DNA from 4 places in the Streptomyces montanus genome. Region 1 is predicted to be linked to each of the others. Evidence: riboswitches for the same ligand, from Rfam matches in the RefSeq annotation. Region 1 holds a riboswitch; each other region holds the start of a gene.
What was found. Region 1 has a riboswitch for cobalamin ahead of FE633_RS17800 (ABC transporter substrate-binding protein). Riboswitches for the same ligand answer to the same signal wherever they lie in the genome.
Positions count from the first base shown of each region.

Region 1 (7,326 bases):
GTCGGCGTCGGTGGCGAGCGTGAGCGGTGCGGTGTTGCTGCCGGGCCGCCGGGTGGTGGTTCTGGTGGCCTTCACCTCACCGTCGACGTAGAGGGTCAGCGTGCCCGCCTCCGCGTCGAAGACGCCCGCGATGTGGTGCTCCTTGCCGGTCCAGCCGTCCGGCAGCGCCCAGCTCGCGGTGACCCACTGGCCGCCGCCGTGGATGAAGAACTCCAGGTTCTTGTTCGTCTGCTTCAGGGCGTACTGGGTATCGCCCTTGGCGAGGAGGGGCTGGTGGTAGCCGGTCACATGCGGGGTGACCCAGGCCTCCAGCGTCAGGGAGCCGGTGATGTCGAGGCCGGTGTCGCGGGCGAAGGTGGTGCTGCCGGACACGCCCTTCTCGCGGTCGAAGGTCGCGCTGCCGGCCTGGATCTCACCGCGCAGCGCGGCCGGCCCGGCCTCAGTGAACAGCGCACGCGTGAGGGTCGGCCAGCTCAGGGACTGGTCGACGAAGTCCCAGATCCATCCGCCCTGCAGCACGTCGTGCCGCCGCACGACGTCCCAGTACTTCTTGAAGTTGCCGGTCGAGTTCCCCATGGAATGCGAGTACTCGATCATGACGTACGGGCGGGTGTCGCCGGTGTCCTTGGCGCGGGCCTCGACGCGCGCGGGGCTCTCGTACATCTCCGAGCGGATGTCGCTGATCTCCGGGCGGTCGTCGCCCTCGTACTGGATGACGCGGGTCGGGTCGTACGACCGGATCCAGTCGTGCATGGCGACGAACGTGCTGCCGCCGCCGGCCTCGTTGCCGAGCGACCAGATGACGACCGAGGCGTGGTTCTTGTCCCGGTGGACCATGTTCTGGGCGCGGGCCACGCAGGCCTTGCTCCAGTCGGCGTGGTCGCCCGGGTACTCGTCACGGATGCCGTGGGTCTCGAGGTTGGTCTCGTCCACGAGGTACAGGCCGTACTCGTCGGCGAGCTCGTACCACAGCGGGTTGTTGGGGTAGTGCGAGGTGCGGACGCTGTTGATGTTGATCCGCTTGAGGATTTCCATGTCACGGACCATGTCCGCGCGGGTAAGCGCCGTGCCGCGGTCGGGGTGCATCTCGTGGCGGTTCGTGCCCCGGAAGGACACGGGCTTGCCGTTGATGCGCATCAGCCCGTCCTTGAGCGCGAACTCGCGTATTCCGACCCGGTGCGACAGGGTCTCGATCACCTTGCCCGCCGGGTCGCGCAGCCGCAGTACGGCGGTGTAGAGGTAGGGGTGCTCGGCCGACCAGAGCTTCGGCGCGGGCACGGCTTTGGCGGCCCGTACGGAGACGTCCTCGCCGGCCGGAGCGGAGCCGAGGTCGACGGACTGCTGCAGCGGACGGGACCAGACGGCGTGGCCGCGCGCGTCGTAGAGCTGGGTCTCGACGGCGTACTTGCCGGAGTCCCGAGCGGCGTCCCCGTAGCCGCGCACACTCGCGGTCACGGACAGCTCGGCGGCCGTGCAGTCGTCGCTCAGCGGGGTGTCCAGCTTGAAGTCGCGCAGGTGGACGTCCGGCGTGGAGTAGAGGTAGACCGAGCGGAAGATCCCGCTCAGCCGGATCATGTCCTGGTCCTCCAGCCAGTCGCCGTCGGAGTAGCGGTACACCTCCACCGCGATCTGGTTGGTGCCGGGCTTGAGATGCGGGGTGATGTCGTACTCCGCGGGGACGTAGGAGTCCTCGTGGTAGCCCGCCAACTCGCCGTTGATCCACACGTAGTGGGCGGACTTGACGCCTTCGAAGTGCAGGAACGTCCGTCGTCCCGACCAGTTGCGAGGAACCGTGAAGGTGCGCCGGTACTGGCCCACGGGGTTGTAACGCGTCGGGGCGGCCGGCGGCTGCGCTTCCTCGCCCAGGCCGTTGGGGCCCCACCACGGGTAGGTGATGTTGATGTAGATCGGGAAGTCGTAGCCGTGCAGCTGCCAGGCCGAGGGGACGGGGATGGTGTCCCAGGAGGAGTCGTCGACGTCGGTGCGGTAGAAGTCGGTGTCCCGGTCGTCGGGGCGGTCCGCGTAGGCGAACTTCCACTTCCCGTCGAGGCTCTGGCGGTACGGCGAGCGCGTGCGGTCGCCGGCGAGTGCCTGTCTGACGTCCGCGTACGGCATGAGCGTGGTGTGCGGTGGCTCGGTCCCCAGCTGGAAAACGTCGATGTTGCCGTTCCACTCCGGAGATCCGTCCGCCGCCTCGCGCCGGCGGGCCGGGTGCGCCACGGCGGACGACGCGGACAGGGTGAGCGCGCCGAGGACGGCGGCTCCTCCCTCAAGGAGACGACGGCGGCTGACGACCGCCCGCTCGGGGCGGTGGGGCCGATCCGTGGGTGACACGTGTGGGTGGCGGTGCGGGTGCGGCATGACCATGGCCTTCCTCGGTACGACAGTGCGGTGCACGGACTGAGGGAGCGTCAGATCCTGTCGAAGCTGCGGACATACGGAAGTTGGTGTCAGGGCCAGAACGCGACTGCTGATGACTAAGACACCTGGTGAGCCAGAGAAACCCTAGAACCCGAACACATTCGGAGCAATGATCCTGTCGGACTTTGTTTGTTCCTGGTGTGTTCCTGAGGACTGACGACCCGGGGGTGTGAGGGGCCTGTGGTAGCTTGCCGGAGCCAGTCGTACTCGTGTGCGTACCCGTACGTGCACGGATCAGGGAATCCGGTGTGAATCCGGAGCTGACGCGCAGCGGTGAGGGCGACGGGCGAGGCAAACGGCCACTGGACGGCGATCGCGGTCCGGGAAGGCGCTTCGTCCGGGTGACCCCAAGTCCGAAGACCTACTGGCAGCCTCGGGCACCGAGAAAACGGCCGGGGGAACATCGTACGACCGGGCTTCGCGCATGAGCCCTCGACGCCGAAGGAAGCTTCCGTGCCGCTCGCACGCCCCGTCCGTCATACCGCCTTGTTCCTGGCCGGTGCCCTGCTGCTGACCGGCTGCGGCGGCTCCTCCGGCTCCTCCGGCTCGTCGGACAGGAGCCCCGCGAAGAGCAAGTCCGCCGGTTATCCGATCACGTTGGAGAACTGCGGGCGCAAGGTCCGCATCGACGGTCCTCCGCGGCGGGCCGTCTCCCTCAATCAAGGCACGACCGAGATCATGCTCTCCCTCGGGCTGGCCGACCGCATGGCGGGCACGGCCACCTGGACCGACCCGGTGGCGAAGGGACTCGAGAAGGCCAACGCCAAGGTGAAGCGGCTGGCCGAGGACGCGCCCTCCTTCGAGAAGGTGCTGGACACCGAACCCGACTTCGTCGCCGCCTCCTTCGCCTCCACCCTCGGCAAGGGCGGCGTGGCCCCGCGCGAGCAGTTCGACAAGCTCGGCGTGCCCACCTATCTCTCCCCCTCCGACTGCGTCGCCAAGGACAACAGCGGCGACGGCGACGGCGCGCGTACTCGGCCACTGACCATGGACGCCGTCTACGGTGAAGTGCGCGACCTGGCCAGGATCTTCGGCGTCGAGGCTCGCGGCGAGCAGCTCGTGGCCGCTCTGAAGGCCCGGGTGAAGAAGGCCACTTCCGGCCTCGACGCCGACGATGTCACTCTCCTGTACTGGTTCGCCAACTCCCAGTCCCCGTACCTGGCGGGCTGCTGCGGCGCCCCCGGCATCGTCACCCGCCGGATCGGTGCGAGGAACGTCTTCGACGACTCCCACGAGGAATGGCCCCAGGTCAACTGGGAGACCATTGCCGACCGCGACCCCGACGTCCTCGTCATCGGTGACCTGACCCGAAAGCAGCAGACCGCCGAGACCGCAGCCAAGAAGATCGAGTTCCTGGAGTCCGATCCCGTCACTCGGAACATGACCGCGGTGAAGGAGAAACGGTACGTGCTGCTGTCCGGACAGGCCATGAACCCGACGATCCGGACCGTCGAGGGCATCGAGAAGGTGGCGGCGGCGCTGCGCACCCACGAGCTCGCGGAATGAGCGCGGAATGAGCACCGCCCCGCTGACCGTCGCACCGGCCACGGTGCGCGGAGTGTGGCAGGTCCTGGCCTGGGCGGCCGGTCTTGCCGTGCTCTGCGCCTCGGTCGCCGTGGCGATCACCATCGGCCCGGCGGACATCGGCGTCGGTGACGTGTGGTCCGCGGTGGCGGCCCATCTGGGGTGGGGACACAGGGAGTTGACGCCCATCCGGGACGGCATCGTATGGAACCTGCGTCTCCCGCGGACCCTGTTGGCGGCCGTCTGCGGCGCGGGCCTCGCCGTGTGCGGCGCCGTGATGCAGTCGCTGCTGCGCAACCCGCTCGCCGACCCGTTCGTGCTGGGCGTCTCCTCCGGAGCCTCGACCGGGGCGGTGGTGGTCGTCGTACTCGGCGCGGGCGGCGGTGTCCTGTCGGTCTCCGGGGGCGCGTTCCTCGGCGCCGTGGTCTCCTTCGCGCTGGTGCTGCTGCTCAGCCACACCCTCGGCGGCACCACGGACCGGGTGGTGCTCGCCGGCGTCGCCGCCATGCAACTGTTCTCCGCGCTCACCTCCTTCGTCGTGATGACCGCAGCCGACGCGGAGACCACTCGGGGGGTGCTGTTCTGGCTCCTCGGCTCGCTCAGCGGAGCCGACTGGACCGATGCGAGGGTGTGCACGGCCGTGCTGGCGGTGACGCTGCTGGTCTGCGCCGGACACGCCCGCGCGCTCGACGCGTTCGCTTTCGGGCAGGACGCCGCCGCCTCGCTGGGCGTGTACGTGGCCCGCACCCGGCTGCAACTGCTGTGCGCGACCGCCCTGCTGACGGCCGCCCTGGTCAGCTCGGCCGGGGCGATCGGTTTCGTCGGCCTGGTGCTGCCGCACGCCGCCCGCGCGTTGACCGGATCCGGGCATACGCGGCTGCTGCCGGCCACCGCCCTGGCCGGGGCGGTGTTCCTGGTGTGGGTCGACACGCTCGCCCGTACGGTGCTGGACCCGCAGGAGGTACCGGTGGGCGTGGTGACCTCGCTGATCGGCGTACCGGCGTTCGTCGCCGTCCTGTACCGCACCAGGGGCACGCGATGACCGACCTCGACGAGACCACGGGGCTGCGCGCCGAGCGAGTCACCCGCACCGCCGACGGCACGTTGATCCTGGACGGGGTGAGCCTCACACCCCGCCCGGGCACGGTCACCGGTCTGCTCGGCCCCAACGGCTCGGGCAAATCCACGCTGCTGCGTCTCCTCGCCGGCGTGCTCGCCCCGGCCTCAGGTGTCATCACCCTGGATGGCCGCCCCTTGGATCAGGTGGGCCGCAGGGCGGTCGCGCGGCGCATCGCCGTCGTAGAGCAACAGGTCGACACCCAGGTCGCGTTGACCGTCCACGACGTCGTACGTCTCGGCCGGATCCCGCACCGCCGCGCCTGGACACCCACCTCCGCGGTCGACGAGGAAGCCGTCCGCACCGCCCTGGCCCGCACCGGTCTGACCGACAAGGCCCACCGGCCCTGGCACACCCTCTCCGGCGGCGAACGCCAGCGGGTCCAGATCGCCCGTGCCCTCGCCCAGGAGCCACGGGAACTGCTGCTGGACGAACCCACCAACCACCTGGACATCCAGCACCAACTGGCCCTGCTGGCCCTGATCACCGAACTCCGCCTCACCAGCGTCATCGCGCTGCACGACCTCAATCTGGCCGCGATGTACAGCGACCAACTGGTCGTCCTCAAACAGGGCAGGGTGGTGGCCTGCGGCAGCCCGCGTGACGTCCTCACCGCCAGCCTCATCGGCGACGTCTACGGCGTACGGGCTGCCGTCACCCGCGAAGGCCCCGACGACCGCCCCCACATACGGTTCCTGGGCGCACTCCCGCCCGGCTGAAGTGGTGGGCACCGACGGCCCTCGCTCGCAACCCGTCTGCTGCGCCGCGCGGGCGGGCGCAGGACAATGACCGCATGAGTGGCGCGTTCGTGGACGAGGCGGTGCGGGCGGCTCCGGCGCCGCCGCTGCGAGGGCTGGTCGGCTGGTACTCCGGCTACCGCCAGCGCGGCGTCCCGCACGCCCAGCACCGCGGGCTGCCCTCGCCGTGGCTGACGCTGATCCTCACGCTCGACGAACCCCTGAGCATGGCCGCCCACCCCGACCCTGGTGCCGCCCCCGGCGACTACCCCACCCTGCTGGGCGGCCTGCACCTCACGCCCGCACTCATCGACATCCCCGGACGGCAGTCCGGCATCCAGGTCGCGATCAGCCCGCTGGGCGCACGCATCCTGCTGGGACTGCCCGCGGGGGAACTGACCGGGATCGACGTCCACGCCGACGACGTCCTGGGCGCGGGAGTACGCGAGGTCCACGACAGGCTGCACGACGCCACCGACTGGGCCGCCCGCTTCCGCGTCGTCGACAACTGGCTGCTGCGCCGCATGTCCGATCACGAGGGCCTGAGGGCGACCTCCGCCGTCCCGATCGCGCACGCCTGGCAGCGACTGCTGTCCGCCGGCGGCCGCCTGCGCGTCGGCAAACTCGCCGCCGACATCGGCTTCAGCGAGCGGCACCTGCGCAACCGCTTCCGCGAGGAGATCGGACTCACCCCCAAGGCGGCCGCCCGGGTCATCCGCTTCGACCTGGCACGCCGCCGCCTGGCCACCCTCCCCCACTCCCGACTCCGCTCGATCGGGGGGACCCTCACCGGCCTCCCCGACCTCGCGGGCCTGGCCGCCGACCACGGCTACGCGGACCAGTCCCACCTCGACCGCGAGTTCAACGCCCTGGCCTCCTGCACGCCGAGTGCCTGGCTGGCGCAGGAGTTCCGAAACATCCAATCCGGTCACCATCCGCCGGCGTGACCCTGGTGGTGTCAACCGACTGATCCCCGCCGACTCCCGAGAGACCGGAGGCCAGCCCCATGACCAGTACGCCCGACACCGCCAAGCAACCGCCCGCCCCGCAGGTCTGGCCCACCCTGCGGGCCCACGACGCCCGCGCACTGATCCGCTTCCTCGTCGACGCCTTCGGCTTCGAGGAGACCGTGGTCTACGGCGACGGCGACATGGTCGAGCACGCCCAGCTCAGCCGGCCCGAAGGCGGCGGCATCATGCTCGGCTCCGTACGCGAGGGCCAGGAGAACGGCACCGGCCCGACGCCGCCCGGCGCCTTCAGCGCCTACGTCGTCACCGCCGACCCGGACGCCGTCCACGCCCGCGCCAAGGCCGCCGGTGCCGAGATCATCACCGACCTGCACGTCACCGACTACGGCTCCCGCGACTTCGCCGCCCGCGACCCCGAGGGCAACCGGTGGTACTTCGGCACCTATCCCGGCGAGCCGCGCTGACCCGACGCGACCCGGGACGTGGCGCGCCGCCGTGGCGGGGTGCAGGCATACAGGTCGAGGATCGCGGGCCGGGGAGCGATGCCGGGGCCGCCCGC
Region 1 is NZ_VBZC01000017.1:134,825-142,150, forward strand. Features, by position in the region: gene FE633_RS17795 (glycoside hydrolase family 2 TIM barrel-domain containing protein) at 1-2,361, opposite strand, end outside; cobalamin riboswitch at 2,603-2,804, shown strand; gene FE633_RS17800 (ABC transporter substrate-binding protein) at 2,875-3,927, shown strand; gene FE633_RS17805 (FecCD family ABC transporter permease) at 3,935-4,987, shown strand; gene FE633_RS17810 (ABC transporter ATP-binding protein) at 4,984-5,781, shown strand; gene FE633_RS17815 (AraC family transcriptional regulator) at 5,856-6,746, shown strand; gene FE633_RS17820 (VOC family protein) at 6,806-7,231, shown strand; gene FE633_RS17825 ((2Fe-2S) ferredoxin domain-containing protein) at 7,210-7,326, opposite strand, start outside.

Region 2 (7,326 bases), on a different contig from region 1:
CGCCGTACGTGTCGGCGCGCGCCATGGGCGGTACGAGGTGGTCGACGACCGTGGCGTGCCCGCGGCGCTTGGCCTGGGTGCCCTCGCCGGGGTCGTTGACGATGAAGGGGTAGATCAGGGGCAGGTCGCCGAGGACCGCGTCCGGCGCACAGCCCCCGCTCAGCCCGAGTCCCTTGCCCGGCAGCCACTCCATGGTGCCGTGCTTGCCCATGTGCACGATCGCGTCGGCGCCGAACGAGTTCTCCAGCCACCGGTAGGCCGCCATGTAGTGGTGCGACGGCGGCATGTCCGGGTCGTGGTAGATCGCGATCGGGTTCTCGCCGAAGCCGCGCGGCGGCTGGATCATGACGACGACGTTCCCGAACTGCAGGGAGGCGAGCACGATGTCGTCGCCGTCCACGTACAGGGAGCCCGGCGGCTCGCCCCACGCCTCCAGCATGCTGTCCCGCAGCCCGGGATCGAGCTTGTCGAACCACGCCCGGTAGTCGGCCAGCGGTACGCGCGCGGGCGCGGCGGCCAGTTGCTCCTCCGTCAGCCACTCGACGTCGTGGCCGCCGGCCGCGATGAGCCGGTGGATCAACTCGTCGCCGCCCGCGGGGTACTCGGTGAGGGCGTACCCGGCGTCGCGCAGCGCGTCGAGGACCCGTACGGCGGAGGCGGGCGTGTCGAGGCCGACCGCGTTGCCGACGCGCGAGTGCTTGGTCGGGTAGGCGGTGAAGACGAGGGCGAGCTTCTTGTCGGCGTTCGCCTTGTGCTTCAACAGCGCGTGCCGTGCGGCGATCCCGGCGACCCGCGCGGCCCGCTCCGGGTCGGCGACGTACACCGGGACGTCGTCAGGCCCCTGCTCCTTGAAGGAGAAGGGGACCGTGATCAGCCGTCCGTCGAACTCCGGGATCGCGACCTGCATCGCCGCGTCCATCGGGGCGAGGGCGGCGTCGGACTCGTCCCAGGCGCTCCTCGACGAGGTCAGGCAGAGCCCTTGCAGTACGGGGACATTGAGGTCGGCGAGCGCCCCGATGTCCCACGCCTCCTCGTCGCCGCCCGCGGACGCCTGGGAGGCGTGCGTGCCGCCGGCCGCGAGCACGGTGGCGACGAGCGCGTCGGCCCGCCCGAGAATCTCGTACAGGCCGGCGTCGGCGCCCCGCAGCGAACCGCAGTACACCGGGAGGGCGTTGGCGCCCCGCGCCTCGATCGCGTCGCACAGGGTGTCCACGAACGCGGTGTTGCCGGACAGCTCGTGCGCCCGGTAGAAGAGGACGCCGACGGTCGGGCGGCCCTCGATCCGCGGACGCTCCCCATGAACCCCGTAGTCGGGCATCTTCTGCGGCTCGACGAAGCCCTCACCCGTGAGCAGCACGGTGTCGGACAGGAACCGGGCCAGTTCGGTGAGGTTGTCCGGGCCGCCTTCGACGAGGTACCGCAGCGCCTCCGCCACCACACCCGCCGGCACGGACGACTCGGCCATCAACTCCGCGTCGGGCACGGCCTCGCCGCCGAGCAGCACGGTCGGGACGCCGGACGCCTTGAGCGCGGCCAGCCCCTCCTCCCAGGCACGCTTGCCGCCCAGCAGCCGTACGACGGCGATGTCCGAGCCCTCGACGAGCGCGGGCAGTTCCTCCGCGACATCGACCCGGGTCGGGTTGCCGATCCGGTACGAGGCACCGGAGGCACGCGCCGCCAGCAGATCGGTGTCGGCGGTCGACAACAACAACACTGTGCTCATGCGGGCGCTCCCGGTGGAATGAAAGGCAGGTCTTGCGGCGCGCCCGACTCGATGAGCCGCAACAGCGCGTCCGTGTCCGCGTGTTCCTCGATCAGGTCGCCGAGCCGGTCGAGCTGTTCCTCGCGCAGCGCGGCGAACGACGTGTCGGGGGCCGGTACGAAGCGGCGCCCCGCGGCGGCCGCCACCTCGCGCAGGAAGGCTCGCCGGAATCCGTCCGACTCCAGCGAGCCGTGCCAGTGCGTGCCCCAGACGGCGCCGACCCGGCAGCCGTCCAAGAAGGGCTCGCCGCCTGCGACCTCGGCGATCCCGTGGTGGATCTCGTAACCGTCGACGTGCTCGCCGAGCGCCTCCCCAACGGGGCGGGTGAGGGTCTTCTCACGGGCGAACCGCACCCGTACGGGCAGGACCCCGAGCCCGTCGACCTGTCCCGCCCGGGACTCGACGTCGTCCTCGATGTGCTCGCCGAGGATCTGGAAACCGCCGCAGATGCCGAGTACGGGGCGGCCGTCGGCGGCCCTGCGGACGAGCGCGTCGGCGAGCCCGCGCTCCCGGAGCCACTCCAGGGCACGGACGGTCCCCCGGGTGCCGGGGATCACCACCAGATCCGCGTCGGCGAGTTCCTCGGGCCGGTCCACGAACCGCACGACGACACCGGGTTCGGCGGCCAGCGCGTCGACATCCGTGAAGTTGGACATGAGCGGGATGGCGCAGACGGCGACGCGCAGGACGTCCTCGCCGACGGGCGGCGCGACGTTGGATTCCCGTACCGTCCCCCGCAGGGAGACCCGCAGCCCGTCCTCCTCGTCGATGCCGAGGCCGTGCCGGAAGGGCAGCACGCCGTACGTGTGCCTCCCGGTGAGCCCGTGCAGCATGTCAAGGCCGGGCTCCAGCAGTGACACGTCCCCGCGGAACTTGTTGACGAGGAACCCGGCGACGAGTTCCTGGTCCTCGCGGGACAGCAGGGCGACGGTCCCGAAGAACGAGGCGAAGACGCCCCCGCGGTCGATGTCGCCGACGACGAGCACGGGAAGCCGGGCGTTCCTGGCGATCCCCATGTTCACGATGTCGGTGCGCCGCAGATTGATCTCGGCAGGACTCCCCGCCCCCTCACAGATCACCGCGTCATACGTGCCCCGCAACTCGGCGAGACAGTCGAGGACGGTCCCGAGAAGTTGTTCCTGCCGCCCGCCGTGGTACCCGCGCGCACTCAGCTCACCCACGGGCTTGCCCATGAGCACCACCTGACTGCTCCGCTCGCTGCCGGGCTTGAGCAGCACGGGATTCATGAGCGCGGTGGGTTCGACACGGCACGCCTGTGCCTGCATGGCCTGCGCCCGCCCGATCTCGGCGCCTTCGCGCGTGACGAACGAGTTGAGGGACATGTTCTGCGCCTTGAACGGCGCGACCTTCACGCCCTGCCGCACCAGCCACCGGCAGATCCCGGCGGTGACGACGCTCTTACCGGCGTCGGAAGTGGTCCCGGCGACAAGCAGCCCCCCACTCATGAGGCACGCCCCCACTGCTGTGGGCAGTCGTTCCGCAGGGCGGAACGGGTGGGCACAGCCTGCAGCACCGGGCGCCTTGAAACCGGCCCCCGCAGCAGCGCACCCGCCGCACTCACCCCGAGCGCAAGCCAGCCAACCCTCCGCGACAACCGAACAGCCCTCTCAATGTCTCCCACTTGCACAGAACGCCCCTCCCCGTTCAGCACAGGCCGATGCTCAACACGCCCCGCGTACGACAGCGTCCCGCCCAGCCGCACCCCGAGCGCCCCCGCGAACGACGCCTCCACGGGCCCGGCGTTGGGGCTCGGGTGCTTCGAGGCGTCGGTACGCCAGGCGCGTACGGCCGACCGCGGATCGCTTCCCGCGACGGCCGCGAGCACGGCAGTCAGCCGCGCCCCCGGCCACCCGGCAACATCGTCGAGCCGCGCGGAAGCCCACCCGTACCGCCGGTACTTGGGCGACTTGTGCCCGACCATCGCGTCCAGTGTGTTCACGGCGCGGAAGCCCACGAGTCCGGGGACTCCGGCGACCGCGCCCCACACCAGAGCGCCCACGACCGCGTCGGAGGTGTTCTCGGCGACGGACTCGACGACGGCCCGCGCGATCCCGTCGGCGTCCAGTGCCTGCGGGTCCCGCCCGCACAGGTGCGGCAGCCGCTCCCGGGCCGCTTCGATGTCCCCGGCGGCCAGCGCCTCGCCGACGGCCCGCGCCTCGCGCCCGAGCGAAGTCCCCCCGACCACGGCCCAGGTGGCGGCGGCGGTGAGCGCGACGGAGGCGGTACGGGAGGGACGTACGGCCGAGGCGGCGACGGCGGCGAGGGACACGGCACCACCCACGCACACAGTGGTGTGCAGGGCGCCCCACCCCCGGTGGTCCCGCCACAGCACCCGTTCCACGGCACCCGCGGCCCGGCCGAACGCGGCGACCGGATGCCCGCGGCGAGGATCGCCGAGGAGCAGGTCACCGAGGAGGCCGGCGGCGGCGCCGTACGCGAAGACGCGATCGGCACGCATCGGCTCAGCCCGTCGCTACGTCAGGCAGAACCCTCGTACTCGGCACACTGAACCGCAACAGGCAGCCGCGCATGGCGATATGTCCTCACTCAGGGTGTCCACGCCCTGGCTCGACGAGACCGACGGCGAGAGTTCCTGGCTCCCGGGGGATCGATTCCCCGGTGACAGTGGCGGGACCGCGCCGGACTCGCACCGGCTTCCTCTCCTGCCGCCGTATATGGCTCCGGCAGTCCACCACGGGTTGGAAGACCCGTCAACTTGCTGTTGACCTGCGCAAGGAGAGTGTGCTGAGGCCCACACGCGGTGTGTGGCGCGGCCGCCTCGAGGCGCCACGCGAAAAACCCCGCGGGCGGGTAAGTGCGGCATGCACTTACCCGCCCGCGGAACGGCGTGTGGACCAGTGAGGTCCGGGTCAGGCCACGATCAGATAGATCCCGTACGCCACCGCCGCCGCGCACGCCGCGAAGCAGGCGTACGCGCCGGTGACCGCGAGGGCGGCCGAGTCGCCCTGCGCCGAGGCCTGCTCGCGTCGCGAGAGACCGACGATGCCGAGGGTGAACAGGCCCACGAGGGCGATGGTGGCGATGAGGCTGACTCCGAAGACGGAGCCGAGGGCTGCCCAGTCGATGTGCATGCTGATTCTTCCTTCGTGCCTGGGTGCTCGATGCTCAGACAGCGGCCGACGACGCCGACGACGCCGATGACGCAGACGAGTTCGCCGAGGTCTCGCTGGAGGCCTGGGCGGTGTCCGTGAGGACCTCCGTCACGGTGCCGGCCGGGGGTGGGGCGACGGCGGCGAGGGCCGTGGTCACCACACCAGCGAGTTCCTCGGTGTCGGTGTCGTTGACGTTGGTGTGGTCGACCACCTCGCGGCGGGAGACCACCCAGATGGCGGCGCTCGACGCGACCAGGAAGACGGCGACGAGCGACGTGCCCCAGGTGCCGAAGGAGGTCGCGTACTCCGCGATCGCGGCGACCAGGGCCGCGGCGGGGAGCGTGAGGCCCCAGGCGATGAACATCCGGGTGGCGGTGGACCAGCGGACCACGCCGCCCTTGCGGCCGAGGCCCGCGCCCATCACCGAGCCGGAGACCGAGTGAGTGGTGGACAGGGAGAAGCCGAGGTGCGAGGAGGCCAGGATGACCGTGGCCGCGCTGGTCTGGGCGGCGAAGCCCTGCTGCGGCTGGAGGTCGGTGAGGCCCTTGCCCATCGTGCGGATGATGCGCCAGCCGCCCAGGTACGTGCCGAGCGCGATCGCGAGACCGGCGGAGAGGATGACCCAGGTCGGGGGGTCCGAGTCGGGGGCGATGGAACCGCCGGCGACCAGGGCGAGGGTGATGATGCCCATGGTCTTCTGCGCGTCGTTGGTGCCGTGGGCCAGCGAGACGAGACCGGCGGAGGCGATCTGGCCCGCGCGGTAGCCCTTCTTGGAAGCCTCGCCGTTCGCGTTCTTGCCCAGCGTGTACGTCAGCCGGGAGGCGAACATCGCCGCGAGACCCGCGACCAGTGGGGCGGCGATCGCCGGGATCAGCACCTTGGTGACGAGGACGTCGCCGTGCACCGCGCCGACGCCCGCCGAGGCGACGGTGGCGCCGATCAGGCCGCCCATGAGGGCGTGCGAGGAGCTGGACGGGAGCCCGACGAGCCAGGTCATCAGGTTCCAGAGGATGGCGCCGACGAGCGCCGCGAAAATGACTTCGGGTTGTATGCCGTCTTCGTTGACCAGACCCTTGGAGATCGTGTTCGCGACTTCAATGGACAGGAAGGCGCCGACAAGGTTGAGCACGGCGGACATGGCTACCGCGACCTTGGGCTTCATCGCGCCGGTCGAGATGGTGGTGGCCATCGCGTTGGCGGTGTCGTGGAAACCGTTCGTGAAATCGAACGCGAGGGCGGTGACAACCACGATCGCGAGGATCAGCGAGAAGTTTTCCATTTACCCGGGCTTCTTTTGGACGTCATTGGCACATGGACCATAGGCAACCTGGATGAACGGAAGATGAACGCAGCCGGACTACGGAGTGTATCGAAGCGGGACGCCGCCCCTCCGTTTGTGTCGAGGGGGCGGCGTGGCAGTCGAACTGAGGCGGAATGTTACGTTCCGTCAGTGCCTTGCCTCAAGGGATGATCCAACGCTCCCCAGCCCTTCGCGAACTTCTTGAGCTGGCTCAGGGATCCGTTGAACAGGTTCTGGTCGCCCGGCAGGCTTCCGCCGTTGTCGTACTGCCAGAACGTCCAGAACGTCCACCCCTTCGGCAGGGCCCCCGCCGTCGAGCCGTAGCGGGCCAGCCAGAGCGCATGGTTCGAGGCGAACGCGGAGCTGTTCCCGGTGCACCTCTTCCACCAGTTGTAGTTGGTGTAGATCACCGGGCGGCGGCCCGTCTGCCGCTTCACCTCGTCGCTGAACGACTTGATCCAGCCGACCATCCTGGCCTTGCTCAGGCCATAGCACTTGCGCTTGCCGTACGGGTTGTACTCGATGTCGAGCGCGGGCGGCAGCGTCCAGCCGTCCGCCCGCCAGCCGCCCCCGTTGCGCACGAAGTACGCGGCCTGGGTCCTGCCCGACGACTTGTGCGGCAGTGCGAAGTGGTACGCCCCCCGGACCAGGCCCGCGTTGCGTGCGCCGTGGTACTGCTGGCCGTAGTACGGGTTGCGATACGTGTGGGACTCGGTCGCCTTCACGTAGACGAATGTGGCGCCTTTGCTCTTCGCCTTCGACCAGTTGACGTTCTTCTGGTGAGAGGAGACGTCGTGTCCCTTGGGGCGGCCGGCCGCCGAAACCGGCACCTCTGCGAGAGCGGTCCCCCCGATGGCGAGGGCCGCCACGGAGGCCGCGGCGATGCGGGCGCGACGACTGCGGGACGGTTTGCGATCACGGGCCATATTTCCCCCCGGAATGGCGGCGTGCACGACAAATCCCCCAGAGGTTATGGGAAGATCCCGGAAATTCCGTCGGCCGTCGGCCAATCGCTCTCGCGGGCGATACACGCCTCTTCGCGCCCTGCCGGATGTGCGGATTCCGCCCTACAGTGCCCTCGCCCGCGCCTCGTTGACATGCGCGGCTGGCAGGATCGCGGCATGGCTGAA
Region 2 is NZ_VBZC01000039.1:83,487-90,812, forward strand. Features, by position in the region: gene cobN (cobaltochelatase subunit CobN) at 1-1,723, opposite strand, end outside; gene FE633_RS30365 (cobyric acid synthase) at 1,720-3,228, opposite strand; gene FE633_RS30370 (cobalamin biosynthesis protein) at 3,225-4,241, opposite strand; cobalamin riboswitch at 4,352-4,492, opposite strand; gene FE633_RS30375 (hypothetical protein) at 4,654-4,875, opposite strand; gene FE633_RS30380 (inorganic phosphate transporter) at 4,910-6,175, opposite strand; gene FE633_RS30385 (lysozyme) at 6,334-7,122, opposite strand; gene FE633_RS30390 (class II aldolase/adducin family protein) at 7,318-7,326, shown strand, end outside.
Region 2: another riboswitch for cobalamin. It lies ahead of FE633_RS30370 (cobalamin biosynthesis protein); the one in region 1 lies ahead of FE633_RS17800 (ABC transporter substrate-binding protein).

Region 3 (7,326 bases), on a different contig from region 1:
CACCCACCGACAGCGGTGCGGCAGCCGGACGTACGGCCGGGGAAACACCTGACGGCCGGCGCGCACGGGCGGCCGCCGAGCCCTTCACCGTCAGCGGCTGGTCGCGCGAGCCCGAGGCGCGATTCTTCACGCTGCCGAGCCCGCTCGATCCGGACGACTTCAACATCGCGTTCATCAAGGAACTCCCCCTGGAGTGCCTGGAGGGCGCGGCCACGCGCCGGGGTGGTGCCCTCACCTGCCACACCACACCCGACGACGTGATCAACGAACTGTTCGCGGCAGCACACAACGGCGGGGTGAACGGCCGGGGGCAGAGCGGCGCGTACGCCCGGCTGCACGCCTGGAACAGCCTGTACGCACTGATGGGGCTGCCCGACGACATCCCGTTCCCGGAGGCGGCGCGGCGCGCCACCGACCACCGGTGGCTGCGCTTCATGGCGTTCACGGACTGGTTCCACCACGACACGTCGGACGCTGCTTTCGCCGTGCTCGATCCCACCCGCACCCGGGTGGCGGTGCTGGCAGCGACCGACACGGACGCCGACACCCACACCGATTCCTCCACCGACGTCCACTGAACAGACGGGTGACCGCGTCTGCGCTTGTGCGGGGTTTGGCGCGCCGCTGTCCGGCTACCCGGACAGCGTGTCAGCAACAGATCAGCAGGAACTCGTCCGTTTCCTCGAGGACCGGTTCGCCTGCGCGCAGGCCTGTACCGAGTGCGCGCGCATGTGTGCCCTGCGCGCGAGCCTCGCCGATCTCGACGGTCCGGAGAACCAGCAGCAACTGCGGCGCAAGGGCATCCTGTGCGCGGAGGTCTGCGACGCGACGTGCCGCGTCCTGGCCGATCAGACCTGGCAGGAGGAGACCGGAACACGCGCCCAGGTCGAGTGGTGCCGAGCCGTCTGCCTCGAGACCGCGCATGTCTTCGACCGGAACCCCGGTGCCGAGGACGGTGCGAAGGCCTGCCGCGACTGCGCACGCGCCTGCACGGAGTTTCTCGCCCTCCTGGTGTGAGGGTGTGAGGGTGTGAGGGTGTGATCGGAGTTGCAAGAGTAACCGGAGCAACTGGGGTGAGGTGATGGGGCGGACGGGGCACCCCGTCGTCAGTCCCCAAAGTCCCCAAGCGCCCGTCCCACGCGGACATTCCAGCGCCCGTCCCGCCCACTGAGCTCCGTCCCGGTCAGCGGCGGCACGTCGATGCGCCAGAACGCCGACTCCGGAGCCCCGAGCGTCCGTACCATCACGGCCCGTACGATCTCCGGCTCGACGACGGCGACGATCCGGCCCGAGAACTGGCCGGCCGATTCCAGCCACTTCTCCACCCGGTCGCACAGCCCGTGCAGGGACTCGCCGCCGTGCGGGGCACAGGACGGGTCCGTCAGCCACCGCGCGACCGCCTCCGGTTCGTCGGTGCTCACTTCGGCCAGGGTGGCGCCACGCCAGCGGCCCACGTCCAGCCCCGCCACCTCGGGCTCTGCCGCGGCGTCGAGGCCGAGGGCGGCGGCGGTGTCGCGGCAGCGCACGCCGGGGGAGAACAGGGCCCGGTCCGGGGCGGGCAGCGAACCCGCGGCCGCCTCCGCGTTCCGCAGCCCGGCGGCGTCGACCGGGCATCCGTCGTCGAAACGTGCCTCCCGCAGCGCCGCACTGATCGCTGGTGAGATCAACATCACTCGGCTCGTCATCAGTCCCCCTCTCGTGCTCAACAGAGCTCAACACCCTTGGCAGCGCCCGGAATTGATGCCGTGACCAGGACACCGGCGCACCTTCCGAACTCCGTGCGCCCTTGGCCGCGTCCCCGCTTCGCGGTACGTTCTCGTCGATATTGACGACGGTTCGACGGAAGCCGGTGAGAATCCGGCACGGTCGCGCCACTGTAAGCCGTACCGACCGCCTCCACCCAGGAGCGGTGCAGTTCGGGCAAGTCAGACCCGTGGCCGTCGTCCTGTGCACCACCGAGTCGGGACGCGAGTTCCCCCAGGAGGTCCTGCCATGGCCCACTCCGTCGCTCAGCCGAGCGCAACCACCCCTGCCGCACCGGCCGCCGTGCCGGCCAAGCTGCCGATCGGCGCGATCGCCCCCTGGGCGGTCTTCTTCGGCATCCTGATGCTGGTCCTGCTCTACTTCGTCGGCGCCGAGCAGGGCGCCACCTCCCTGGTCTCCGGTGAGGGTGTGCACGAGTGGGTGCACGACGCCCGCCACCTGCTCGGCTTCCCCTGCCACTGACGGCGACAAGGAACCGAACAGGACAACTCGATGAACTCCATCACCGTCAGAAACCTCCTGGTGCGTGGCATGCTCGCGGGTCTCGCCGCGGGCCTGCTCGCCCTGGTCGTCGCGTACTTCCTGGGTGAACCGCGCGTCGACGCGGCGATCGCATACGAGGAGGCCCACTCCCACGAGCACGGCGGCACCGAACTCGTCAGCCGCACGATGCAGTCCACCGCGGGCCTGTCCACCGGTGTCCTCGTCTACGGGGTCGCATTCGGCGGTATCGCCGCGCTCGCCTACTGCTTCGCCCTCGGCAGGATCGGCCGCTTCGGTCCGCGCGCGAGCGCCCTGCTGCTGGCGACCGCGGGCCTGCTCGCGGTGTACGTCGTGCCCTTCCTGAAGTACCCGCCCAACCCGCCGGCCGTCGGCAACCCCGACACCCTCAACCAGCGGACCACGCTGTACTTCCTGATGGTCGTGCTCGGCGTCCTACTGGCCGTCGGCACCGTGATCCTGGGCAAGCGCCTCGCGCCGCGCCTGGGCAACTGGAACGCCACCGTGGCGGCGGGCGCGTTCTTCGTCCTGCTCGTCGGTCTGGCGTACGCGTTCCTGCCGTCGTTCAACGAGGTCCCGGAGGGCTTCTCCGGAACCTTGCTGTGGCAGTACCGGCTGGCGGCACTCGCCATCCAGGTGACCCTGTGGACCGCGTACGGCCTGGTCTTCGGGCTCCTGGCGGAGCGCGTGCTGGCACCGCGTACGGCTGCCGCTCAGCAGAACGGGGCCGCAGCACAGGCAACTCCTGTCGCACACTGAGAGGTTGAGCGCCGATAAGGGCCCCCGGTTGTCCGGGGGCCCTTTCTGCGCGCCCCCACTGTTGTGTGTTCCCAATTTCTGAAACACGTTCTACGGTGTCCGCCGTCAGGTCCGGGTCGGGTCCGGGTGGCCGGAGCAGCAGGCCAGCGGAGCCCCGTGGGAGCCAGGAGGCGCCGTGCATCTCGAATACACGCCGGAGCAGCAGCGACTGCGCACCGAACTGCGCGCCTACTTCGCCGAGTTGGTGCCGGACGACGTCCACACGCGATACGGCGACCCCGCGGCCCAGAAGCGGTTCTACCGCGAGACCATTCGCCGGCTCGGCACCGACGGCTGGCTAGGGGTGGGCTGGCCGAAGGAGTACGGCGGGCGCGGGCTGAGCCCGATGGAACAGTTCATCTTCTTCGACGAAGCCGCCCAGGCGGGCGTACCCCTGCCGCTGATGGCGCTGAACACGGTCGGCCCGACGATCATGCAGTTCGGCACGGACGAACAGAAGGCGTACTTCCTGCCGAAGATCCTCTCCGGCGAGATCGACTTCGCGATCGGCTACAGCGAGCCCGACGCGGGCACGGACCTGGCATCGCTCAAGACGCGGGCCGTACGGGAAGGCGACGAGGCCACCGGCCACTACACGGTCAACGGGCAGAAGATCTGGACGACCAACGGGGACACCGCCGACTGGGTCTGGCTCGCCGTACGCACCGACCCGGATGCCCCACCGCACAAGGGCATCACCATGCTCCTCGTGCCGACCTCCGACCCCGGCTACTCCTGCACCCTGATCAACACGCTCGCCTCGCACGACACCACCGCGAGCTACTACGAGAACATCCGGGTCCCCGCCTCGCGCCGGGTAGGGGAGGAGAACAAGGGCTGGCGGCTGATCACCAACCAGCTCAACCACGAACGCGTCACCCTCGCCGCGCACGGCACCATGGCCATCCGCGCCCTGCACGACGTGCAGCGCTGGGCGATGGAGACCAAGCTCGCCGACGGCCACCGCGTCGTCGACCTGCCCTGGGTACGCCGCCGCCTCGCCCAGACCCACACCCGGCTCGACGCGATGAAGCTCCTCAACTGGCAGATGGTGAACGCCGTCCAGGAGGGCACGCTCACCCCGCAGGACGCCTCCGCCGTGAAGGTGTACGGCTCCGAGGCGCGCCGGGACGCGTACGCCTGGCTCATGGAGATCGTCGCGGCGGCGGGCGTTCTCAAGGAGGGCTCGGCGGGCACGGTGCTCCACGGCGAACTGGAACGCGGTTACCGCTCGGCCGTCATCTTCACCTTCGGCGGCGGAAACAACGAGATCCAGCGCGAGATCATCTCGTGGATCGGCTTGGGGATGCCCCGGGTACGGCGTTAGCTCGGTGTGACGAGGATTCTTAGTTGGCACATAAGAGGGATGGTTGGCACCGAGCCTGGCCCGGTGGGTGAGAGCCTGTGCGAGAACCTCTGGTGATGTTGAGCCGGGACACGGTAGTTGGAACCTGGCCACGGGAGTTGGAGCCGGCGTCGGGGCGGCAGGCGGGGGCGGCACCGATGGAGTCGGCTGGTGACCGAGCGCATTGTCCAGCCGTCCCTGCCGACCCGAGATCAACTCTGCGCTCTGCGCGACTTCGTTCATGGGCGGAGTTACTCCGCGGGTTCGGTTGCCATTCGGCTTCCCGGTGAACCGTGTCATGCTGCGGACTCGGGTGTGGCCGATGTGGCCCGTGCCTCGGGCGCCCTGTATAACGTCACCAACGTCCTCTGCAAGCGGCTGTTCGCCGACATCGACACCGGTCAGCCCGGCGTCGCTGCCGAGCTCGCGTGGGAGGCGCTTCTCGCGATCGCAGACGCTTGGCGAGATGCACCCAATGCGCCCGCTGAGCTGCGGAAGCTGGTATTTGATGCTGCCCTGCGGCGAGCCTGAGCCTGGGTTCCGCCATCACACTCTCAGACGGAGCTGCGGGCCTCTTCGTAGTCCGGCTCCGGTGTCGGACCCTTCTTCTTTCCGGCAGCAGGCAAGGTCGTCAGCAGCACAGCTGCTCCGAGGAGCGCGATGACCGCGATCCAGCCCGCGCCGACGTGCATAGCATGGATAAACGCATTATCAGCAGCCTGAGCAAGAGTGGGCCGGTGGACAGTGGTGGCGACGTGGCGGGCCTGTTCGGCGGAAACTCGCGCCTGATCCTGCACCGGACCGGGTGCACCCTCCAGCGAAGGTTCGATCGCACGTCGGTACGTGATCGACATGATCGTGCCGCCTACTGCGATTCCGATCACACTGCCGGTTTGTCGCACGGTGTTGGTGACGGCCGATCCTGCACCTGCCTGTTCCAACGGCAGGTCGCTGATCAATGCGGCCGTAACGGGGCCGATCACCATGCCGATCGAGAGACCCTGTATCAACAACAGAATCTCGATCCAGACGAGTGGAGTTTGCAGTCCGAGGAACCCGTACCCGCCCATGGTCAGCGCAGCCACGGTTAGCGCCGGCACGGTGACAAGGCGTAGCGGCAGGTGGCGAACCAGGCGCGAGGCAAGGGGCGCCCCCGCGAGCGCGCCGAATGCGGTCGGGATATTGGCCAAACCCGCCTTCATCGGCGAAAATCCGAGCGCGCCTTGCAGGTAGAACGCGTTATAAAAGGTGATGGTGGCCACACCGAAGAGCAGCAATCCGAGCGCCATATTTCCGCCACCGAATGTGCGTTGCGTGAACATTCGCGGATCAAAGCTGGGCACCTTGACACGCAGTTCGACGAGTACGAAAACGGCCAGCAGAATTAGACCGACAACAATCGGCGCCCAGACGTCGGTACGACTCCACACCGCCACCTGGCCCGCCCGGATCAGCCCGTAGGCCAACGCCACGAGCCCACTGATCGACAGCAACATTCCAGCGGGGTCCAGTGGTCGCGGAGTGGGGCTGCGGAAATTCGGAACCAGCACGGCAAGCCCGACCAGCGCCAATGCCGCGACCGGAACATTGATCAGAAAGACCGAGCCCCACCAGAAATGATCGAGCAGGAACCCCGCCAGCACCGGGCCGGCAGCCATTCCGACACCGGCCGACGTCGAGAAAATGCCGATCGCGGCAGCCCGCGCGGGGCCGGTAAAGGTCCATATAAGGATGGCCATCATGGCGGGCGTGATCAGCGCGCTGCCCACCCCCATCGCAGCTCGAGCTGCAATCAGCTGGCCCGCATCGCTTGCGTACGCCGCCCACAGCGAGGACCCGGCGAAGATCACCAACCCACTGGAGAACACAGTCCGGTGACCGAACCGATCGCCCAATGCGCCTGCAGTGAACATCAATGTGGCGAAGGCCAGAGTGTACGAACCGGTCGCCCATTGCAGCTGACCGGGATTGGCCCCCAGTCCACGGACCGGGTCTGCAAGGGTCTCCAGCGTAGTACTCAGGACGGTATTTTCTATCCAAATCAGCAGTGAACACAGCATAAGAACGGCAAGAATCAACTGCTGCCTGGACTTCGGCAACGTTGGAGGCGGGGTCATGAACACCTTCGGATATCGATCGGCGGGAACCTGAACGACTGGACCATAAGCAAACTCCACGACGCCGTCAAGCTTAGAATTTCTTGTTCAATACTGTTGCGGCTGAACGGACTGTATGCCCTCTGCCGGATTTGCGGACTGAGTAATTTTGCGCCCTCTGGCGGATTTGCGAGTTGAAGGATTTCATGACTTCCGGAGGGTTGCGACTGAGCGGATTTCATGCCCTCCAGTGAGCTGTCGCACCGCGTCCTGCGATCCCTGCTCGGTGCCCACGCCAAACCGCAGCTCCTGCCCGCCCAAGACTGCCGGAACACTGGCACTCACCTGACGCTTTACCGAGCACCATTTCTGCGTCATTCACCATGGCCTTCAGAACTCAGTCCCGGCGGATCGGGTTCGGCTGCGCGAGGTCACTTGCTTTGTCGATCTTCCGTGCGAGATCTTCGGCGTGCTGGATGAGGAGCCCTCGCAGTGCCGCGTAGTGCCCGCTGCTCGGTCTACCTGCTGGGTCTCACGACTGGACGAACCTATGCTGGCCGTCATGAGACGGACATCCTTTGCGCAGTGGCCCTGCTCGATCGCGCGGACCATGGACCTGCTCGGGGACTGGTGGACGCCGTTGGTGCTGCGTGAGGCGTTCTACGGGATCCGGCGGTTCGACGCGTTCCAGGAGTCGCTGGGGATCGCCCGTAACACGCTGACGGACCGGCTGCGCCGGCTGGTGGAGGAGGGGCTGCTGGAGAAGCGGCCGTACCAGACGGAGCCGGTCCGGTGCGACTACGTGCTCACCGAGAAGGGGCG
Region 3 is NZ_VBZC01000031.1:6,683-14,008, reverse strand. Features, by position in the region: gene FE633_RS26185 (DUF6183 family protein) at 1-578, shown strand, start outside; gene FE633_RS26180 (four-helix bundle copper-binding protein) at 646-1,017, shown strand; gene FE633_RS26175 (histidine phosphatase family protein) at 1,107-1,685, opposite strand; cobalamin riboswitch at 1,816-1,956, shown strand; gene FE633_RS26170 (CbtB domain-containing protein) at 1,993-2,226, shown strand; gene FE633_RS26165 (CbtA family protein) at 2,257-3,024, shown strand; gene FE633_RS26160 (acyl-CoA dehydrogenase family protein) at 3,200-4,390, shown strand; gene FE633_RS26155 (hypothetical protein) at 4,580-4,939, shown strand; gene FE633_RS26150 (MFS transporter) at 4,963-6,585, opposite strand; gene FE633_RS26145 (winged helix-turn-helix transcriptional regulator) at 7,067-7,326, shown strand, end outside.
Region 3: another riboswitch for cobalamin. It lies ahead of FE633_RS26170 (CbtB domain-containing protein); the one in region 1 lies ahead of FE633_RS17800 (ABC transporter substrate-binding protein).

Region 4 (7,326 bases), on a different contig from region 1:
GCGTTGGCGATCGGGGCCGTCTCCGGCTTGGTCTTCAGCGGCTCCAACTGCTTGGTGTTGTTGGGCAGGATGTTCTTCTCGGCGAGCGCGGCCTCGGACTTCTCGCTGGTGAAGATCGAGATCCAGTCCTGCGCCAGGTCCTGGTTCTTGGACTTGGAGATGGTGGCCAGGTCGGAACCGCCGATGAAGGAGGGCAGCGCCTTGCCGTTCGGGCCGGGCATGCCGGCGGTGCCGATCTTGTCCTTCAGCTTGGGGTTGCCGTTGGCCGCCGGGTCGATGACGCTGCCGGACTCCCAGCCGTTGCCGTAGATCATGGCCGTCTTCTTGTTGGCCATGACGTTGGCGTGGTCCTGCTCGTCCTTGGTCTGGTCGCCGTTGTTGTACTTCTTGACCAGGTCGACGTAGTGCTGGATACCCTCCTGCGCCTCCGGCGAGGAGAGCGTGGCCTTCCACTTCTTGCTGCCCTCGTCGTACTCGGCGATCTTGCCGCCGTAGGCGGCGACGTACGACATGGCGGCGTACCAGTAGCGGCCCGGGAGGTAGAGCGGCGAGAACGCCTTGTCCTTCTTGCCGTACTTGGCCTCGATCTTGTCGAGCGCCTTGGTCAGGCCGTCCTCGGTCTCGGGGATGGTGTCCTTGCCGGTGGCGGCCTTGAACATCTCCTTGTTGTAGATGGCCACACGCGCACCGGCGTAGTAGGGCACGCAGTACAGCTTGCCCTCGTAGGAACAGGTGTCCTTCAGGCCGGAGATCCAGGTGTCCGAGTTGTCATACTTCTTCGCGTCGATCTCGCCGAGGGCCCCATTGAGGATGTACGTCATGGTCTCGGTGTTGCCGAGCTCGACCACGTCGGGGAACTTGCTGCCGGAGAGGGCCGCGTCGAGCTTCTTGGTCTTGTCCCCCCACTGCTGGTACTGAACGTTGACCTTGACGCCCGGGTACTTCCCGTTGAACTCGGCATTGGCCTGCTTGACCAGCTCCGGCCAGGTGCTCTGGGCGTCCGTCATCAGCCAGACGGTCAGCTCACCCTTGCGGTCCTTGGGATCCTTGGCCGCCTCTTTGTCGCCGCCGCCGCACGCCGCAATGGAGACCATCATGCCCGCGATACCGATCGCGGCTATCAGCTTGCGCTTCACGCCCACCCTCCTCAGGGATGCCACAAACCCCCCTGCCCACCGCGGTGACATATGACGAGATACCCGTGGGGCCAGGCCCTGGTCCTCAATGGTTTAGACCAGTACCGGGGAGCTTGGACCAGACCATTGGGCCTGTCAAGAGGTTCAAAGTGGGCTCCTGGAGTCCGTTATGGGACCTACATATGCAGGAACCTTTAAGCAAGAAACCAGCGAAAAGAGCAGGTCGGCCGACGGGCCCCGCACTGGACCACTTCGATAGGGTGGACTAGACCAGCGGGAGTCCCCGACGGTATACAGAAGAGATCACGGACGGTACGAGAACGCTCGCACGACGGCGTGCGGGCAACACCCGCACCCGAAACACGCGGGCCCTCGCACACGAAGCCGTGCCACGATGTGAGCCGTGGCCGACGCGTAGGTCGGCCGCATCGGCACCCGGAGCCGGGAAGGCAGAGGATGAGCACCGACGTGACCAGTGCGGAGAACGAGGGTGGGTCCCCCATCCGTACCGCGCGTGTGCCCAAGTACTACCGCCTCAAGAAGCATCTGCTCGACATGACGGAGACGCTGCCGCCCGGAACGTCGGTACCCCCCGAGCGCACCCTGGCCGCCGAGTTCGACACCTCGCGTACCACCGTCCGCCAGGCCCTCCAGGAACTCGTCGTGGAGGGCCGGCTGGAACGGATCCAGGGCAAGGGCACCTTCGTCGCCAAGCCGAAGGTCTCACAGACGCTCCAACTCACCTCGTACACCGAGGACATGAGGGCCCAGGGCCTCGAACCCACCTCGCAGCTCCTGGACATCGGCTACATCACGGCCGACGACACCCTCGCCGGGCTCCTCGACATCTCGGCGGGCGGCCGCGTCCTGCGCATCGAGCGGCTGCGCATGGCCAACGGCGAGCCGATGGCCATCGAGACGACGCATCTGTCCGCCAAGCGCTTCCCTGCCCTCAGGCGGAGTCTGGTGAAGTACACGTCCCTCTACACGGCGTTGGCCGAGGTGTACGACGTCCATCTCGCCGAGGCCGAGGAGACCATCGAGACCTCGCTGGCCACCCCACGCGAGGCCGGCCTGCTCGGCACCGACGTGGGCCTGCCCATGCTGATGCTGTCGCGGCACTCGCTGGACGGCGCGGGGCAGCCGGTGGAGTGGGTGCGTTCCGTCTACCGCGGCGACCGCTACAAGTTCGTCGCCCGGCTCAAGCGGCCTGTGGAGTAGCGCGATGCGGGCCCTCTGGTGGGGCCCGTACTGGCCGCGCACATGGGGTACTTGCCGTACAGCTCATCCGGACAGCGCTCGTACCGTCCCGGCGCGAGCCCGGATTCCGGACGGGGGTTCCCTAACGCCGAGCCGTCGCTTAGATTTCCTGCGCGTTGCAATGGTGATCAGTGAGGGGACGGAGCCGTCTTATGTCAGATGCGCCAGACGCGTCGGATGCGCCTGAAGTCAGAGCGCCGGTGGTGACCCCGGTGCGTGTGGTGATCGCTTTCTGCCTGATCGCGCCATTCGTGGCGATGCTCTGGGTGGGCTCGTACGCGAAGGTCGACCCGGCCCTCGCCGGCATCCCGTTCTTCTACTGGTACCAGATGCTGTGGGTGCTCCTCTCCACCGCGCTCACGATGATCGCGTACAAGCTGTGGCAGCGTGATCAGCGTGCCCAGCGCGCCCGCACGTCGCGGGACGGGGGTGCGTCGGCATGAAGGACGGCGTGAACGGCGTCGCACTCGCCGTCTTCATCTTCTTCTTCCTGGCCGTCACCGTCATCGGCTTCCTGGCCACGCGCTGGCGCAAGGCCGAGAACGAGCACAGCCTCGACGAATGGGGCCTGGGCGGACGGTCGTTCGGAACCTGGATCACCTGGTTCCTGCTGGGCGGCGACCTCTACACGGCTTATACGTTCGTGGCGGTCCCGGCGGCGATCTACGCGGCGGGCGCGGCCGGCTTCTTCGCCGTCCCCTACACGATCCTCGTCTACCCCCTGATCTTCACCTTCCTGCCGCGGCTGTGGTCGGTGTCGCACAAACACGGGTACGTGACGACGTCGGACTTCGTGCGCGGACGCTTCGGCTCCAAGGGCCTGTCGCTGGCGGTGGCCGTGACGGGCATCCTCGCCACCATGCCCTACATCGCGCTCCAACTGGTCGGCATCCAGGCCGTGCTGGACGTGATGGGCGTCGGCGGCGGCGAGGACACGAACTGGTTCGTCAAGGACCTGCCGCTGCTCATCGCCTTCGGCGTGCTGGCCGCGTACACGTACTCGTCGGGTCTTCGCGCCCCGGCCCTCATCGCGTTCGTGAAGGACACCCTGATCTACATCGTGATCGCGGTGGCCATCATCTACATCCCGATCAAGCTGGGCGGCTTCGACGACATCTTCGCGAAGGCGGGCGACGCGTTCAGCCAGACCAACCCCGCGACGGGCGCACCCCGCGGCGCTCTGGCACCGGCTGACGCCGGCCAGTGGACGTACGCGACGCTCGCGCTCGGCTCGGCTCTAGCGCTGTTCATGTACCCGCACTCGATCACGGCGACGCTGTCCTCGCGCAGCCGTGAGGTGATCCGCCGCAACACCACCATCCTGCCGCTGTACTCCCTGATGCTGGGGCTGCTCGCGCTGCTGGGCTTCATGGCGATCGCGGCCGGGGTCAAGGTGCAGAACGGGCAGTTGGCGATCCCGCAGCTCTTCGAGACGATGTTCCCCGACTGGTTCGCGGGCGTGGCGTTCGCGGCGATCGGTATCGGCGCGCTCGTCCCGGCGGCCATCATGTCCATCGCGGCGGCGAACCTCTTCACCCGCAACATCTACAAGGACTTCATCAAGCCCGACGCGACCCCGGCACAGGAGACGAAGGTCTCCAAGCTGGTGTCGCTGCTGGTGAAGGTCGGTGCGCTGGCCTTCGTCCTGACGATGGACAAGACGGTCGCGATCAACTTCCAGCTCCTCGGCGGCATCTGGATCCTCCAGACCTTCCCGGCTCTGGTCGGCGGTCTGTTCACCCGGTGGTTCCACCGCTGGGCGCTGCTGGCGGGCTGGGCGGTCGGCATGGTCTATGGGACGGTGGCCGCGTACGGTGTCGCGTCCCCGACGCAGAAGCACTTCGGTGGCTCGGCGAAGGAGATCCCGGGGATCGGGGAGATCGGCTACATCGGTCTGACGGCGTTCGTGCTGAACGTGGTGGTGACCGTGGTCCTCACCTTCGTCCTGACGGCGGTCAAGGCCCCGGCGGGCATCGACGAGACGTCCCCGGAGGACTACACGGCGGACGCGGGCGACAAGGGTGTCCAGGTGGAACTGCCTCCGGCGACGGCGGGCTCCGCGCACTAGCCGCGGCCGCCCCTACCCATTCCCATCCCCTGGGGCTCCGCCCCAGACCTCGCTCCTCAAACGCCGGACGGGCTGATCTTCAGCCCGTCCGGCGTTTGAGGACGAGGCCGTTCAGGCCGATACGGGGGGTCTGGGGGCGCAGCCCCCAGGGATGGGACGGGTAGGGGCGGCGGGGGCGAGAAAACCCGGCGGTCCGGCGTCGTACCCGTCGTGCACACTGCATCGCATGGACATCGTGATCCGAGCAGCGGACCCCGAGGAGTACGACACCCTCGGCGAGATCACCGCGCAGGCATACCTCCAGGACGGGCTGCTGGACTTCGGGGAGAGCGACAGGTACCTCGGTGAGCTGCGGAACGTGGCCAAGCGGGCCGCCGCCGCCGACGTGCTCGTCGCCACCGAGCACGATCGCGTGCTCGGAGGAGTGACCTTCGTGCCGGCCGGCGGCCCGATGGCGGACATCGCGCGCACGGGCGAGGCCGAGATACGGATGCTGGCGGTCACCAAGGAGGCCCGCGGCCGAGGCGTAGGAGAGGCGCTCGTACGCGCCTGCGTCGAGCGCGCACGGGCCACGGACGGCTGCGTAGGCATGGTGCTGTCCACTCAGCGCGCCATGCACAGCGCCCACCGGATCTACGAGCGCCTCGGTTTCCGGCGCACCCCCGAGCGCGACTGGAACCCGATTCCGCACCTCGACGACATCACTCTCCTCGCCTACGAATTGACGCTCTGACACTCTTACAGCCGACATGCGACACAACATGTAGGGGTGCTTTCCCGGCCCGGCACAAGATGTATGCTCATGCTCGCTGTCGCCGCAGGGGAATCCGGTGCGAATCCGGAACTGTCCCGCAACGGTGTACTTGTGCGTGTTCGTCCAGTCGTTCGCGTACCAGCGTCAGTCCGAGGACCTGCCGACAGCGTGCCCAGGCCGTCCGGCCCGGGTTCCGATGACGTCCGGGCCTCGCGGAGTGGGCCGGTGGACGCGGCGTACCACCGCGCAGAGTGCGTACGTCCGTGTGCCCCGAACCCTCTTCCCGCGGGCCCCCTGCCGAGCGAGGGAGATCCCCCACGTGACCATCGCGCCAGCCGATCCGGCTTCAGCGACCGAGGCGACCGTGACACAGGCCGAGGCCGAAGCCGACGGGCCGGGGACCGTGTTGCTACGGACCTTGACCGACCTCACCGCCGACCTCCCCGACGCCGACCCCGGCAGGGTCGCCGCCGCCGCGCTGCGCGGCCGGTCCGCCACCGCGGACGAGACGGAGCTGCGCGTGCTGGCCACCGAGGTGGCCGCGGGCCTCATCTCCGACGACCCGGTGTACTCGAAGCTGGCCGCGCGCCTGCTGACGGTCAGTATCGCCGCCGAGGCCGCCTCGCAGGGCGTACGGTCCTTCTCCGAGTCCGTCGCGGTCGGGCATCGGGAAGGTCTCATCGCCGATCGCACCGCCGAGTTCGTACGGGTCCACGAGGACCGGCTCGACGCGCTCATCGACCCCGCCGGCGACGACCGCTTCGGCTACTTCGGCCTGCGCACCCTCCACAGCCGCTACCTTCTGCGACACCCGATCACCCGGTACGTCATCGAGACCCCGCAGCACTTCCTGCTGCGCGTCGCCGCGGGTCTCGCCGACGACACGGCGTCCGGTCCCGCCACAGACACCAGGTCCGTCGACGAAGTGGCCGCGCTCTACGGCCTGATGAGCCGGCTCGACTACCTCCCCTCCTCCCCCACGCTCTTCAACTCCGGCACGCGGCACCCGCAGATGTCGTCCTGCTATCTCCTCGACTCCCCGAAGGACGAGCTCGACTCCCTCTACGACCGCTACCACCAGGTGGCCCGGCTCTCGAAGCACGCGGGCGGCATCGGGATCGCGTACTCCCGTGTCCGTTCCCGTGGTTCGCTGATCCGCGGTACGAACGGGCACTCCAACGGCATCGTCCCGTTCCTGAAGACCCTCGACTCCTCGGTCGCCGCGGTGAACCAGGGCGGCCGGCGCAAGGGCGCGGCCGCGGTCTACCTGGAGACCTGGCACTCCGACATCGAGGAGTTCCTGGAGCTGCGCGACAACACCGGTGAGGACGCCCGGCGTACGCACAACCTGAACCTGGCGCACTGGGTCCCGGACGAGTTCATGCGCCGGGTCGCCGAGGACCGCGTGTGGTCGCTGTTCTCGCCGTCCGACGTGCCCGAGCTGGTCGACCTGTGGGGCGAGGAGTTCGACGCCGCGTACCGCAAGGCCGAGGACGCGGGACTCGCGAAGAAGACCATCCCGGCCCGCGAACTGTACGGCCGCATGATGCGCACCCTCGCGCAGACCGGCAACGGCTGGATGACCTTCAAGGACGCGGCCAACCGCACCGCCAACCAGACGGCCCTGCCCGGCCACACGGTCCACTCCTCGAACCTCTGCACGGAGATCCTGGAGGTGACGGACGACGGGGAGACGGCCGTGTGCAACCTGGGGTCCGTCAACCTGGGGGCGTTCGTGGACACCGATTCCCAGGACATCGACTGGGAGCGGCTGGACCAGACCGTCCGCACCGCCGTCACCTTCCTCGACCGCGTCGTCGACATCAACTTCTACCCGACCGAGCAGGCGGGCCGCTCCAACGCCAAGTGGCGTCCGGTGGGCCTGGGCGCGATGGGCCTGCAGGACGTGTTCTTCAAGCTGCGGCTGCCCTTCGACTCGCCGCGGGCGCGCGCCCTGTCGACCCGCATCGCCGAGCGCATCATGCTCGCCGCGTACGAGGCGTCCACCGACCTCGCCGAACGCAACGGCCCGCTGCCGGCATGGGAGAAGACACGTACGGCCCAGGGTGTCCTCCACCCCGACCACTTCGACGTGGAGCTCGTCTGGC
Region 4 is NZ_VBZC01000043.1:49,359-56,684, forward strand. Features, by position in the region: gene FE633_RS31870 (sugar ABC transporter substrate-binding protein) at 1-1,136, opposite strand, end outside; gene FE633_RS31875 (GntR family transcriptional regulator) at 1,593-2,357, shown strand; gene FE633_RS31880 (DUF3311 domain-containing protein) at 2,549-2,839, shown strand; gene mctP (monocarboxylate uptake permease MctP) at 2,836-4,464, shown strand; gene FE633_RS31890 (GNAT family N-acetyltransferase) at 4,691-5,197, shown strand; cobalamin riboswitch at 5,261-5,397, shown strand; gene FE633_RS31895 (ribonucleoside-diphosphate reductase subunit alpha) at 5,538-7,326, shown strand, end outside.
Region 4: another riboswitch for cobalamin. It lies ahead of FE633_RS31895 (ribonucleoside-diphosphate reductase subunit alpha); the one in region 1 lies ahead of FE633_RS17800 (ABC transporter substrate-binding protein).